2 regions of the Psychrobacillus sp. Z16_25 genome follow, and region 1 is predicted to be linked to the other one. Evidence: riboswitches for the same ligand, from Rfam matches in the RefSeq annotation. Region 1 holds a riboswitch; the other holds the start of a gene.
What was found. Region 1 has a riboswitch for lysine ahead of AC1VU3_RS07405 (transporter substrate-binding domain-containing protein). Riboswitches for the same ligand answer to the same signal wherever they lie in the genome.
Positions count from the first base shown of each region.

Region 2: another riboswitch for lysine. It lies ahead of AC1VU3_RS10905 (aspartate kinase); the one in region 1 lies ahead of AC1VU3_RS07405 (transporter substrate-binding domain-containing protein).

Region 1 is NZ_JBXEOV010000005.1:71,487-79,296, forward strand. It holds gene AC1VU3_RS07395 (MBL fold metallo-hydrolase) at 1-457, shown strand, start outside; gene AC1VU3_RS07400 (hypothetical protein) at 585-977, shown strand; lysine riboswitch at 1,105-1,288, shown strand; gene AC1VU3_RS07405 (transporter substrate-binding domain-containing protein) at 1,417-2,262, shown strand; gene AC1VU3_RS07410 (amino acid ABC transporter permease) at 2,342-3,103, shown strand; gene AC1VU3_RS07415 (amino acid ABC transporter ATP-binding protein) at 3,117-3,851, shown strand; gene AC1VU3_RS07420 (alpha/beta fold hydrolase) at 4,032-4,832, shown strand; gene AC1VU3_RS07425 (sensor domain-containing diguanylate cyclase) at 4,848-5,843, shown strand; gene AC1VU3_RS07430 (GNAT family N-acetyltransferase) at 5,833-6,546, shown strand; gene AC1VU3_RS07435 (heme oxygenase) at 6,581-6,919, opposite strand; gene AC1VU3_RS07440 (TraB/GumN family protein) at 7,148-7,810, shown strand, end outside.
Region 2 is NZ_JBXEOV010000009.1:50,054-57,863, reverse strand. It holds gene AC1VU3_RS10935 (electron transfer flavoprotein subunit beta/FixA family protein) at 1-15, shown strand, start outside; gene AC1VU3_RS10930 (electron transfer flavoprotein subunit alpha/FixB family protein) at 83-1,060, shown strand; gene AC1VU3_RS10925 (hypothetical protein) at 1,377-2,096, shown strand; gene AC1VU3_RS10920 (hypothetical protein) at 2,408-2,704, shown strand; gene trxA (thioredoxin) at 3,319-3,639, shown strand; gene uvrC (excinuclease ABC subunit UvrC) at 3,833-5,623, shown strand; lysine riboswitch at 5,663-5,840, shown strand; gene AC1VU3_RS10905 (aspartate kinase) at 5,972-7,192, shown strand; gene AC1VU3_RS10900 (YslB family protein) at 7,243-7,653, opposite strand.

The DNA.
Region 1 (7,810 bases):
TCCTAAGGGGGATATAAAGGAATTACTTGCTTCTGTAGGGGAAGACGAGGGAGGTACGGTCATGTACCAATTCCAAGTAGGAGAGTTTACCTTTGCTTGGAATGATTCTGCTGGACCAATTAAAGAAGAGGCACCAGAGTTAACAAACATTCTAGCTTCTTTATCTGAGACAGATGTTCAGCTAGGAGCGATTATGGGCTTTAACCTATATACAAATGGGTTAAGAGACCCGCGAATGTATATAGAGGCTTTAAATCCTAAGGTGTTTGTGCCTACCCACCATGATAATTGGTCTCCACCAATTACTACTAGCGCAGAAAACTATCGTGAAGCTCTTGAAAAGGAGCTGGACAACCTTTCAGGAAATATTCCCGAGCTTATATTCTTATCGGATCCAGATGACTACGTCAAACCCGAGCGTTTAACCTTTAATATATTAGATGAAAAGTGGCGATAAAAAAGTGGTGAGTAGAGAAAGATATAGTCGCTTTCTCTACTCATTTTTATGGTAAGCAGTCATTTTGTATGTAACGTTTCTTTCCTTTATTGCGTCTATTATAGTAACTGTGTATAGGAGCTGAAAAATGAAAAAGCTACTGTTTATTTTGTTACTATTCCTGGTCGCTGGATGTGAAAGTATAAACGAATCTCACCAAGAATACCTATCCTCGTTAGGCTGGGAGATAAAGGCGTCGGGTGAAGTAAAAAAGTATATATTAGATGTTCCGGAAGAGATGCTTGAAAATTATCGAGCAAGTGGTGTGACGTTTATCGAGCAATATAACGGAAAAGAAATAACAAGATATGAATATAAACTTAAGGAAAAAACGGTAGACAATCAGCATTTAATGGCATATGTCTATGAGTATGAGGAGGAAATTATAGGAGGAAGTGGTTCTCTGCCAACTCATACCCCAGGAACCTTCAACTTGGAGAATAAAGAGAGATTGGTAAAGGAGAAATTAATTAAAAAGTAGAAGAAAATTAATGGAAATATGAATTTATATATGGATTAAAAAGAAAAAAATGTAATAAAGAATCATTGACAGATAGAAAATGGTCATGTAGACTATGAACAATAATTGAATAAAACCTCGCTTACATAAGTGAGGTAGAGGCGCGATATTTAACAGTTCCTAGAGGAGCAGGAGAAAGCCATGATGCTAGGAAGAAGGAAATGTCGCCGAAGTGTGTAATAATCTCGTTATTACATGCTGGGTCTACAGTGAATAACTGTAGGACTGTCCATGTGAAACATCCCGGTTTCTCATGGTGTGCTATCTCATTAGGGAAAAGTAGAGGAATTCTGGGCAACCATACATAACGGACCTGAGTTCATCTCAGGGCTTTTTTTGTATGTTTGTCCTTTTTTTATTGCTTGGAACATATCATTTATAAAAAAGGAGATTCATAGACATGAAAAACAAGATAACTATTTTCTTAACCATTCTAATTGCTACCATGCTATTAGCGTCATGCGGTACATCTAATCAAGAAGAGACAGGAAATGCTAGTGCTAGCGAGGAAAAAGAAGTGTTTCGAATTGGCTTAGAAGCAGGATATCCTCCTTTTAACTGGACGCAAATGGATGAGTCAAATGGAGCAATAAAAATTAATGGAGCTGCAGAATACGCAGGAGGCTATGATGTAGAAATTGCTAAAAGAATTGCAGAAGGGCTTGGAAGAGAATTAGAAGTGGTGAAATTAGAATGGGATGGCTTAGTTCCAGCTTTAACTTCTGGAAAAATTGATGCTATTATTGCCGGAATGTCTCCAACGGAAGAAAGAAAGAAAACGATTGATTTCTCCGATAATTACTATACCTCTAATTTTGTCATGGTCGTAAAAAAGGGTAGTGCTTATGAGGAAGCAACCTCTATTCAGGACTTTAAAGGTGCTAAAATAACGGGACAATTAAATACCTCTCATTATAATGTGATTGATCAAATCAATGGAGTAAAGAAGCAGCCTGCATCTGATAATTTCCCTGCAATGAGAGTAGCCCTAGAATCTGGCATGATTGATGGCTATGTATCGGAGCGGCCAGAGGGAGTAAGTGCATCCACTGCAAATGAAAACTTTGTGATGATAGAGTTTACTGAAGGTTTTAAAGCAGATCCAGTAGAAACAGCTACAGCTGTTGGATTGCAAAAAGGAAATCCAGATATCGATAAAATTAATGAGATTCTAGCTGGAATAAGTGAAGAAGAACGTCAAAAGCTGATGGATACAGCAATACTTAATCAGCCAGCAGCTGAATAAAAAAGATGGACCAGCTGCCTAAATTAGTAGCTGGTTTTTAAACAGATAAACGAACGAATGTCTTAAATAGGGGGAAAACATGAGTGTAGAGTGGATCATATCAATCGTAACAAATTACTGGCCAATGTTTCTTCGAGGCGCCGGCATTACCTTGCTAATCTCTATTATAGGAACCATTATTGGAGGGGCGATTGGCTTACTTACTGGGGTTATTCGTACAATTCCAAAGCCTTCAAGAGGTATTAAGAAATTTATTTTAACATGTATCAATTTCTTTTTATCAGCTTATATAGAGTTCTTTAGAGGAACACCTATGATTGTACAAGCGATGGTTATCTTTTATGGCTCCGCTTTAGCCTTTGGATGGAACCTGCATACTTTAGTAGCTGCCTTACTGATTGTTTCCATAAACACGGGAGCTTACATGGCTGAAATAGTTAGAGGAGGAATCATCTCCATAGACAAAGGACAGTTTGAAGCCTCCCAAGCAATTGGTATGAATCATTTTCAAACAATGTTCCACGTGGTACTTCCACAAGTAATTCGCAATATTTTACCAGCAACGGGAAATCAGTTCATTATTAATATAAAAGATACTTCTGTGCTTAACGTAATTGGTGTAACAGAACTATTTTTCCAAACAAAATCTATCGCAGGAAATAACTTTCGGTACTTTGAGTCTTTCTTTGTAGCTTGTATCCTCTATTTTGTCATGACGTATGCAGTCACATTAATTTTAAGATATTTTGAGAGGAAGCTAGATGGTCCTGAAAATTACACAATGATAGTTGGCCAACCCCAACAGCTCACTATTCCAGTAAGTAAGAATGAAAACCACTAAAGGAGGAGTAGAAATGGAAAAAGTAATTGATATTCAACATCTAAGCAAATCCTTTGGCACACATGAGGTTCTGCGGGATATAAATTTCTCTGTCCAAAAAGGAGAAGTAGTTTGTATGATCGGCTCCTCTGGCTCAGGTAAATCCACTTTATTGCGTTGTGTGAATCTCCTAGAACAGCCAAGTGGTGGGCAAATTATATATAACGGAGAAAATATTTTAACCTCTAACCAAGACATAAACAGCTATCGAACGAAGCTTGGTATGGTGTTTCAGCAATTTAACTTATTCAACAATCACACTGTATTAGGAAATTGCACAGTTGGCCAAATAAAAGTTTTAAAACGCTCTAAAGAAGAAGCAGAAAGAATTGCGCTTAAGTATTTACAGGTAGTAGGAATGCACCAATATATTCATGCAAAGCCTAAGCAGCTTTCTGGAGGTCAAAAGCAACGAGTAGCTATAGCCAGAGCGTTGTCTATGGAGCCAGACGTTCTATTATTTGATGAACCAACCTCTGCTCTTGATCCAGAAATGGTAGGAGAGGTCTTAAAGGTAATGAAGGAGCTTGCGGAGTCCGGGCTGACCATGCTTATTGTGACTCATGAAATGGATTTTGCTAGAGAAGTATCTCATCGAGTAGTTTTTATGGACAAGGGTGTGATAGCAGAGGAAGGGAGACCAGAGCAGCTCTTTAATAATCCTACTCAGGCACGAACAAAGGAGTTTTTAAAGAGAGTAGTCAGATGATAAATAGGTGCATTGTTGCATTTCCTTTATTCAACTAGAAAATTATAAGATAAACTAGTATATTAGAAGTAGATATTTTTGGAAAATATACTAATGACTTGATAGGCTTCCCTTCTTTACTGATGTGGGAGCTATTTTTTTAAATGGAGATGAACAAGAATTCTGTCCAGAGGTGTGTATATGGTGAATGTGCTAGAAAGGAACAATGTACAAGTAATCGGAAATGGTGAAAAAACATTGGTTTTTGCTCATGGATTTGGGTGTGATCAGACAATGTGGAGATATATTACTCACGCATTTAAACAGGACTATAGAATTGTCTTATTTGATTATGTAGGCTCTGGAAACTCTGATTTATCCTTTTATGACTTTCAAAAATACAACTCGTTAACTGGGTATGTAGAGGATCTCTATGACGTGTTAACCTCCTTGCGATTAAAAGAGGTTATTTTCGTTGGACATTCCATTAGTTCTATGATTGGAATGCTAACAGCCATAAAATATCCTGAGCTTTTTAAAAAGATGATTATGATTGGTCCGTCTCCAAGATATTTAAATGATTTAGATGGCTACTATGGTGGCTTTGAGGAGCCGGATATCTTAGAGCTATTAGAAATGATGGAGATGAACTTTGTGGGATGGGCGACCTCTATGGCACCGAAAGTAGTAGACAAGGAAGAAAGTCCGTTAGTTGCAAAGGAAGTAGAGACTAGCTTTCGTTCCAATGACCCGGCAGTGTCCAGACAGTTTGCAGAAGTAACCTTTTATAGTGATCACCGTCGTGAACTTAACGATCTGGATATTCCAGTTTTAATCATCCAATGCTCGGAGGATAGCATTGTGCCGATTGAGGTAGGGCAATACCTGCACTGTCATTTAAAACATAGTAGCCTTCAAATTATGGAGGTAAAAGGGCATTATCCGCATCTTAGTCACCCAGAGGAAACTGCTCAACTGATTTATAATTTTTTGTTGGATTAAGAGGAGATAGCTAAAATGGATGAGCGTTTAAATAATGCCCCTTGTGGCTTTTTCACTATTACGCAAAAAGGCATCATTCAAGAAGTGAACGAGACATTCTTGCAGATGGTTGGTTATAAGAAAGAGGAGCTTATTCAAAAGCATATAGAAATAATTCTAACTGCGGCCAATAAGTTTATATTTCATACTTACTTTTACCCATATATAGAGCTATACGGTAGGGTGGAGGAAATGTTCTTGAGCTTGAAAAATAAAGAAGGTCAAGTTGTGCCAATTCTGCTTAATGGTGTTTACGTAGAAAGGGAAGACACTAAGCTGATTGATTGTGTTGTCGTCTCTATGGGAAAAAGGATGAGTTATGAGAGAGAGATTCGGCAGGCAAAAAAACAGGCGGAAGAAGCATATCGAGAAAAGGAAGAGGCACTTACTAAGCTAGAACAATTACATATAGAAATAGAGAAGAAGCAAGAGAGTCTTATCAGTTTAAATACAAAGCTGGAGGAACTAGCAATAACAGATAAGCTAACAGGTTTGAGAAATCGTCACTATTTTCATCTAAAGCTGGAGGAACTGATCATTGATTTTGAGAAGGGGCAAGTTCCATTTTCCTTATGTATTTTTGACATTGATTATTTTAAAAAGATAAATGATACGTATGGACATCAAGTAGGAGACAAGGTTCTAGTACAGCTAGCTGGATTGGTAAAAGATATTATAAGAGAAGAAGATTCTGTACTTCGTTATGGAGGAGAGGAATTTATTATTTTATACCCACGTGCAAGTGAAGCAATAGCTCAGAAGGAAGCAGAGAAGGTTAGAAGAGCAATAGAAGAATCCAATTGGGATGCTGGAAGTGTCACCATTAGCATGGGTATCTCTACTTACGGAAAGAATGATACTCATTCGTCCATTGTAGAAAGTGCGGATAAGGCGCTTTATTATTCAAAAGCAAATGGCCGAAATCGAGTGACACACATAGATCAGATCGGAGAAGATACAGATGCTTTTTAATACGATAAAAAAAGATAAAGAGTATTGGCTTGTGGACCAAAGGAAGATGAAGGGTGTGTCAACGGAGGAATATCAACAATCCTTCGCTGTACTCTTGGAACAGTGGAAATACGAGCAAGTAGCATACCTTTCCCTTCTCATGAATCAAGAACTGGAAGAATGGTTACTGGAAAAAGGATTTCATAAAGTATCCTCCATAGTGGAATATACTCGCCAGCTTGATGAGCATTTCTTAACAGAAAGCTTGGTTACCTATGAATCGTTAGAGGAAAGTGAAATGGATGATGTTGATTTTGCGAAGCTTTATGACGTATGTCGAAGTGGCTCGGCAAACAAAAATAACTTATTTTCGATAGAGCAGATTATGGATTCTTTAGAGAGCGAGCTGGGAAGCGGCTGGAGATCCCACTGCTTTATCTTTTCAAAGGATAGAAGCGTACTTGGAATAAGTGTTCCTCACGTCGAAGAGGGGACAAAGGATGAGGGAAGGCTATTCTATTTTGGAGTCATTCCAGAGGAGCGTGGAAAGGGCTACGGAAAAGTATTTCATCGCATATCATTGGAATTAATGAAGAAATTTCATGCCACCTATTATGTTGGAAGTACAGATGAGAACAATAAGCATATGATTCATATCTTTGAAGCAAATGGCTGTAAACTACGCGATAAAAAAGGAATTTATCGAATAAATAAGATCATATAAAAGAGTACAGACAAGAGAGTCTGTACTCTTTTCCTTACATATGAGAAATTGCTTTTACCGTGCTCGCTACTTTTGAGATGATTAACTCGCTTCCAAGTAGAGGAGATTCTTTAGGAGCTTCTCCCTCCTTTGGTTCAGGACGCTTATGTGCTTCTTTGAAAATATCACTATTTCTCCATGCTTGGAAATCCTCTTCTGTTTCCCAATACATATTCACATTCATTTCATCATATTCAGTAGGTCCTTGTGTAATCGTTACCTCTACCTTGATAAAGCCTTTCATTTCTTGGAGAGGACCTGGCTTCGTAAAATTAGGAGCCATTTTTTCAGCAAATCCTGGTTTTGTTTTAATACGGTTTGTTACAATGATCATTACGCATTCTCCTTTCCATGTTTCATAGAATAATTATATCATTATTCTGAGAAACTAACCTTTCGGGGAGGTAGCAGACACCACCCGACAGCCAATACTTCCTATATTTTCATTTTTTCTAATAAACATAATTGAATTTTAGTCAAGACTCCTTCATTATTAAAGATAGACCCTTTTCCTAACGTAATGATGGTGGAGAAGAAATAAACGTATAAAAGGAAGTAGCTTATGTCAGAAGAAAACGTTACTCGGCTAGTAGTAGATGGCAAGGAAGTTATTTTAATAGGTACAGCCCATGTGTCACGATTAAGTGCGGAGCAGGTAAAAGAGGTAATAGAGAGAGAAAAGCCTGATTCTGTTTGTATAGAACTAGACGAACAAAGATATCAATCTATTTCTGATACAAAAAAGTGGAAAGAGATGGATATATTTAAGGTGATAAAAGAAAAGAAAGCAACCCTTTTGTTAATGAATTTAGCGATTTCCTCCTTCCAAAACAGAATGGCTAAGCAGTTTGATATCCAACCAGGCCAAGAAATGATTCAAGGAATAGCAAGCGCGAAAGAAATTGGAGCAGAATTAGTTTTAGCTGACCGTAATATACAAACAACTTTCTCACGTATCTGGGGTAACCTTGGTCTTATGGGAAAATCTCAGCTTCTATCCTCTGTTTTCTTTAGTATCTTTAGTAAGGATACAATATCGGAGGAAGAGCTAGAAAAAATGAAAACCCAGGATACACTGAATGCGGTCTTAGCTGAATTTACGGAAGCGTTTCCTAAGTTGAAAACACCGCTGATTGATGAGCGAGATCAATACCTTGCTCAAAAAATTAAGGAGGCTCCGGGGGGAAAAGTAGTTGCCGTACTAGGAGCAGCCCATGTCCCTGGG
Region 2 (7,810 bases), on a different contig from region 1:
GCAAAAGTAGTTTAATAGATACGTTTCTAGCTTACAAGTATCTATCTCGAATATGTCATTAACAAAATGGGAGGAACAAAACATGTCTAAAAAAGTTTTAGTTTTAGGGGAAGCACGTGAAGGTGCACTTCGTAACGTATCATATGAAGCAATCGCTGCTGCAAAGCAAATTTCTGGTGGCGGAGAGGTAGTAGCTGTTTTACTTGGAGACGCTGTTCAAGACTTAGCTGCTGAGTTAGGCAAATATGGGGCTGACCGTGTCATTACTGTGGAGCACCCACATTTAAAGCAATATACATCTGACGGCTTTGGGCAAGCATTTATGGCTGTTATTGAGCAAGAAAATCCTGAGTCCATTGTTTTTGGACATACTGCACTAGGAAAAGATCTTTCTCCAAAAATCGCAAGCAAGCTACAAATCGGATTGGTTTCGGATGTAACTGCTATTGAAGGAGAAGGAGATGATGCAGTATATATCCGTCCAATCTACTCCGGTAAAGCATTTGAAAAAGTAAAAGTGAAGGATGGCATTGATTTCCTTACCATTCGTCCAAACAACATTGCTCCTCTTGCAAAAGATGACAGCAAATCTGCAGACTTATCATCTCTATCAGTAGATATTACAAACCTACGTACTATCATTAAAGAAGTAGTTCGCAAATCATCTGAGGGTGTAGATCTTTCAGAAGCGAAGGTTGTTATCGCTGGTGGACGTGGTGTGAAAAGTGAAGAAGGCTTTGGCCCGCTAAAAGAGCTTGCGGATGTATTAGGTGGAGCTGTTGGTGCTTCTCGTGGAGCTTGTGACGCTGACTACTGTGATTATTCACTACAAATCGGGCAAACTGGTAAAGTAGTAACACCAGACCTTTATATTGCAGCAGGTATCTCTGGAGCAATTCAACATTTAGCAGGTATGTCTAACTCTAAAATTATCGTTGCAATCAACAAAGACCCAGAAGCAAACATCTTTAAAGTTGCTGACTACGGAATCGTTGGAGATCTATTCGAAGTAATCCCAATGCTAACAGAGGAATTCAAAAAACTTAAAGTGAATGCGTAAATAAACGAAAGGGCATCGAATTTCGATTCGATGCTCTTTATTATGTGGTGGTAAAATTTTTGTCATCGTTTTTTGGTTATCATCGTAATCATTTATCGCAGATTCATAACTCCAAAACATGGATAGCTATCACAGTCGAATTTGAGTTGGTTTCAATTCCTCGAAATTGTGAAGCACAGAAGTGATGATGGTTCCATCAGCAAAATAATAGTAGACAGTTGTTTATTACCAATTAATGAAACTTATCGTTCATTAAGAACGTATCGATTTTGAGTATATTATCCTCGAATATTGGCAGTTATCAAGGAGGGGTGAAATGAAGAAAAAGTTATTAATTATTAGTCTTATCCTATTGGTTATTTCAGCGATACCATTATTTCAAATACTAAGAGAAATAGTAATCGATTGGAATCTAAATAGTCGCTATAAAATCGAACATGCATATACTGAGCAAGGCTACCCCTCAACTATCGATGTGCAGGAAATTGAAATCAACGGTCGCACCATAGAGATAGTTGAAGAACAAACTGGTAAAAAGGGAAGTTTAATCCTATGGGATAAAGAAGAAAGAGTAGAAGCTGGAGATATCGTGAAACTTCATCTATTAGTTGATGGTAAAGAAGTCTCACAAGCAGACGAAATCTGGCTCTCAAATCGTGATAGAGGAAGCCGTTATTTTTCTTGGCTCGATATTTTAACTGTTAACGAAAAGATAGCCATCGTACAACGTCTCACAGACGATGATGAAGCAATGAACCATCGTAGATGGAAAATTATTTGGATTGATAAGCAAGGTGATATTACCGAAGAAGAAGTTTCCTATGAAAAGCGAAATAAAAATCCACTTGCGGTTCGTCTAATAAACGAGGCGGGTGCATCGTTAATGAGTATGGGCTATTATTCAGACATTACGAAGGTGTATCCTTCATTCATCTTTCCTTTAGTATTTCCATTGGGAACGGGGTCATTAGGCATTCTGTTATGTATAATTGCATTTCTCACAAGAAGAACATCATTAAATCAGATGAATAACTAAAAATGTAAATTAACAGATACTACGTCAAGAGTTGGTTGACGATACAGAGTTGACCCGTAAATCAGGGGCAACTCTGAGTTTTTATGTTAAAACAACAATATAAATTAACATAGCCAATACATTAGTGCCTAAAAACCTTTTATACTCGTTAATTGCTCTTCTAATCGTTTATGTTACAAGTTTTTATATTTTGAAGAAGTTTGGATTTAATATATAAACCTTCTTTAATATTCATAAATCGCGATTTGGATGTCTAATATTATCCAGATTTAATGGTATATTTATTAAAAATATATTTAAGGAGGTTTTTTATGAATTCTTTGGTTATATTCGTTTTAGTTCTCTTTATTCTTAATGTATTTGTGATTTTTTTATCAAGATTGAATTGGTCGGTATGGATAATGGCAGGTGTTATTTTTATTATTTCTTCCCCAATAGTTCTAGTTCTGACAATGAATAACGTTGGTCGTAATGTTGGAGATGGAATTGCAGGCGCTGTGGCGGGGCTTACTTTTGGTGGTCTTTTGATTATCAATGCAGTTATTTTATTAATTGTGGGAACTTTTGCAAGGAAAAAGTGGAAGCGAGCTGATTTAGAACAGCAATAAAGACTTATAAATCATATAAACAACATTTCCAAATGTTACGTTCAGGAGCCTTCTCAGAGCAGCTCAGAAGCCAATAAGAATAGCTGAATTTATATTGGAGTTTTCAATCTATTTCTTTATAGTTTACTAGTGAATAAGCAACTGCTCATTTGGTCAAGCTGATTCTTATAGTAAAGAAGCGAACAGCGACGACTCCAGTGGGATGAGTGAGACAGTTGAGACATTACAACGGCACACGCAAGCGTTCGGTGATGGCTTATTTTTGGGAGGGAAAACTAAAAACGTCACATCGTGTGACAACGTTTTCCTGACCAACATCCTGTTGGCCTCACGGAAAGCGTTCGCAAGAGAGCGCAATATACTTGTTTCTTCTTTTCTTATAATAGTGACATGAGCCATTATTTATCTTAATTATTTATTGCCTAACATAAATCCTTCATACGTATATTCCATTGTCTTTAAAACCAGTTTATCAACTAGCCAAAAGGGTAAATTACAATATCGCAATATGGACTTTTACTGATTGAAAGTATAGAATGATACCTCTAAGCTAAAATGTAGAACTAGCTTTTTTTGTCTGCTATAATCTTACTTAGAGTTACCAAAGGAGGAATATAAAAATGGCAATTGTTCACGGTACAGATCAAACCTTCAATCAAGAAGTAGAAAACGGATTAGTATTAGTAGATTTCTGGGCGACTTGGTGCGGACCATGTAAAATGATCGCTCCAGTACTTGAGGAATTAGATGCTGAAATGAGCGATAAAGTGAAAATCGTAAAAGTAGACGTAGATGAAAACCAAGCTACTGCTAGCGAATTTGGTATCATGTCTATCCCTACACTAGTATTATTCAAAGATGGTAAGCCAGTAGATAAAGTGGTAGGCTTCCAACCAAAAGAAGCATTAGCTCAATTTGTAGAAAAAAATGCTTAATAAATAAAACCGGGTCCTTTTAGGCGCCCGGTTTTTTTAAAGACAAGAAAGTATATAATTCTAGTCTAGCTCCAGCGCCTTGACCCCTCGAGATTACTTGTGCCACAGTTGTGGTGGTGTGGTCTCCTTACTGTTCCCCATTTACTTATCGGGACAGACATAGGCGCTTGTGCTTTTCTTAAAAGGTGATGAAATGAACGAATTAATTCAACAGAAATGTGCCATTTTACCTGACCAGCCCGGCTGTTACCTGATGAAGGACAGACAGGGCACTATTATTTATGTCGGAAAAGCCAAGGTATTAAAGAACCGAGTACGTTCCTATTTTACCGGTTCACATGATGGAAAGACCCAAAGATTAGTACAAGAAATCGTTGACTTTGAATATATCGTAACGTCGACCGAGCTAGAAGCACTGATTTTAGAGCTTCATCTTATCAAAAAGCATGACCCTAAATATAACGTCATGCTGAAGGACGACAAAACGTATCCATATATAAAAATTACAGCTGAAAAAAATCCTAAGCTGATTATTACTAGACAGGTTAAGAAGGACAAAGGGAAATACTTTGGTCCTTATCCAAATGCCCATGCAGCATATGAAACAAAAAAGCTGCTTGATCGTTTATATCCCCTCCGCAAATGTCAGAAGCTCCCAAACAAGGTGTGTCTCTATTATCATATTGGTCAATGTTTGGCTCCATGTGTGAATGATATTGAGGACAATGACTATACGGAAATCATCCAAGGAATCATCAGTTTTTTAAATGGTGGCCATGGAGATGTAAAAAAGAGCTTAACGGAAAAAATGAATCACGCAGCAGAGAATCTAGAATTTGAAAGGGCGAAAGAATATAGAGATCAGATTGCCCATATTGACCAAGTGATGGAAAAACAAAAGATGACGATGAATGATTTTACAAATCGAGATATCTTTGGCTACAAGGTGGATAAGGGTTGGATGTGTGTGCAGGTGTTTTTTATTCGCCAAGGTAAGCTAATAGAAAGAGACGTATCTCTATTCCCGCTTTATCGTGATCCAGAAGAAGAGTTTCTTACCTTCCTAGGGCAGTTTTATGCAAAGGCTGAGCATATTAAACCGAAAGAAATATACGTTCCTGCTACGACAAATATAGAGCTTGCGACGGAGCTCTTGCAAATGAAAGTAATCGTTCCGCAAAAGGGTACTAAGAAAAACCTAGTAGACCTAGCACAAAAAAATGCGGAAATTGCATTAACAGAGAAGTTTCACTTAATTGAAAGACAAGAAGAACGAACAATCGGAGCGGTGGAGGAACTTGGTAAGCTAATGGGGATAGCTGCTCCTAAACGGATAGAGGCTTTTGATAATTCTCATATTCACGGAACAGATGCTGTATCTGCAATGGTCGTATTTGTCGATGGAAAGGCACATAAAAAAGATTATCGTAAATATAAAACACGAACTGCCGCAAAGCACGATGATTATGGTGCTATGCGTGAGGTTGTAAGGAGAAGGTATATACGAGTGTTAAAGGACGATCTTCCACTTCCCGACTTAATCATTATTGATGGAGGGAAAGGGCAAATAGAAGCGGCTAGGGAGATTATAGAGGATGAATTGGGATTAGATATTCCAATAGCAGGTCTAGCTAAGGATGGTAAGCACCAAACCTCCTCTCTTCTTTATGGCGATCCGCTTGCAATTATTCCAATGAAACGTACTAGTGAGGCTTTCTATCTTCTTCAGCGTATCCAGGATGAGGTCCATCGATTTGCTATCACTTTCCACAGGCAGCAAAGAGGAAAGCATACAATTGCCTCTTCTTTAGATGGTATTCCAGGAGTAGGCCCTACTCGTAAAAAACAGCTATTAAAGCATTTTGGCTCTTTAAAGCGTATGGAAGCAGCTACAAAGGAAGAATTTATGGAAGCTGGTATTCCTGCTAAATTATCCGAACAATTAGTGGAGCATTTTCAAAAAAGTTCCTTGTCTTCCGAATAATACTGTGTTATGTTAGTAAAAACTTAATATTCACTTTTCAGTGAAGATAGAGGTGCGAGTCAACAAGAGTAATCTACAGGAGGAAGAAAAGTTCCTGCGATTGTAGAGGAAAGGGTTGTTCGCCGAAATATAGGATGGCTTTTCTCATTCTATGTTGGTCCTGCGTTTAAGAAATGTAGGATTGTCAGAATGTATATTCTGGAGGGCTATCTCAAATGGACATCTTTTTGACCGTGTATGAGAGTTAGCTTTTCACAATATGTGAAAAGCTTTTTTTTATCCCAACAGAGACTCGGGGTTAACCCGAGATGACGTATGTCATAGAGAAAAAAGGGAGATGAAAAATACGTGAGTAGAATTGTCATGAAATTTGGAGGAACATCTGTAGGTTCTATAGAAAAAATTGAGCATGTAGCAAGACGGATTCGAATAGAAAGAGAAAAGGGGCATCAAATTGTTGTCGTTGTGTCAGCCATGGGCAAGTCAACGGATGAGTTAGAAAAACTAGCAGCAGAGATTACGGACACACCAGTGAAAAGGGAGATGGATATGCTTCTATCAACTGGAGAACAGGTAACAATGTCCTTATTGGCTATCCAATTAAATGCCCTTGGAATAAAAGCAATTTCCTTAACTGGTTGGCAAGCAGGCATTATAACTGACCAGGTACATAGAAATGCTCGAATTGAAAAACTAGAATCAGAAAATATTCAATCCTACTTATCAGAAGGACAGGTAGTCATTGTAGCAGGATTCCAAGGCATGACAAAAGACTCTGCTATTACGACGCTTGGTAGAGGCGGCTCTGATACCACTGCAGTAGCGATTGCAGCTGCAATTGAAGCAGACATTTGCGATATCTATACAGACGTGGATGGTGTGTATACGTCCGATCCAAGGTATGTGAGAGATGCAAGAAAGCTAAAACAGTTAGAATACGATGAAATGCTAGAACTTGCTAACTTGGGAGCAGGTGTGCTTCATCCGAGGGCAGTTGAATTTGCCAAAAACTATAAAATTCCTCTCAGGGTTAGAGCGAGTTATAACGAAGGGGAAGGTACTATATTAAAGGAGGAAGTAGATTTGGAAAAAAACCTGATTGTTCGTGGAGTAGCGTTTGAAGCAGATATAGTACGGTTAACAATCGAATATGAGGTGCCTTTCAATGGATCGTTGTCCTCCATATTTACCACCTTGGCAAATCATCATATAAATGTGGATATTATTGTCCAAAGTATTATTGACGGTGTAAAGCCTACTGTATCTTTCTCTATTAAAAAGGAATCCCTTGCGGAGGCGATTTCTGTCTTAGAATCCCATAAGGGACAACTCGGTTTTACTTTTGCGGATTTTGAAGTAGGTCTTTCAAAAATTTCAATAGTTGGTTCAGGTATGGTCTCTAATCCGGGGGTGGCTGCACAAATGTTTGATCGATTGAGAAAGGAAAATGTGCCGATTAAAATGGTCAGCACCTCAGAAATAAAAGTGTCCGTAGTAGTTCCACAGGAAAATATGATTCAAGCGGCAAATGCTTTGCATGAGGAATTTGGTTTGGCAATCAGTAACTAAGCTCCAGATAAAAAAGCCAATCCAGTTATCATGGATTGGCAGTTTCTTTGTTATTTACTTTTTGCATCCCATTTAATAAGAAAAGAGACAATTCCTGTCTTTTTTGTAATCTCATCATAGCATTCTGTCAGATAGCCCTCAATTTTTTGATGTTGCTCAGCTAGAAAACCCGCCTCCAAGCTATGGCATCTATTTACTCCGCTAGGAGGTAAATGATACATATGTAAAAGATAGGACAAGGAATCCTTTGTGGATTTCTCTAATTCAAGCTTTCCCCAACCTGCTTCGTGAAAGAATGAGACAGCTTCTTCCATTGAATAAAGGGGAAATTTTCGAGCAAGATCTTTTCCCGCCCAATATAAAATATCTTTTTCATGTTTCCCGAGAATGGAAGTGAGAACGTGATCTCTTAACAGCTCATACCCGAAGGTAGAAACCTGGGACTCTTCTCTTTCACCCATGTACAACCCTACTTTCAACGCAATTTAACAAAACTACTACTCTATTTTAGCATAAATACTTTTTCTAGAGAAAAGGAATACTTTGTGAAAAAAGATACAATCTGTTATAGAGGAAACAGAGGGAAAGATATGCAAAATGCCCAAACATGCCTTGACG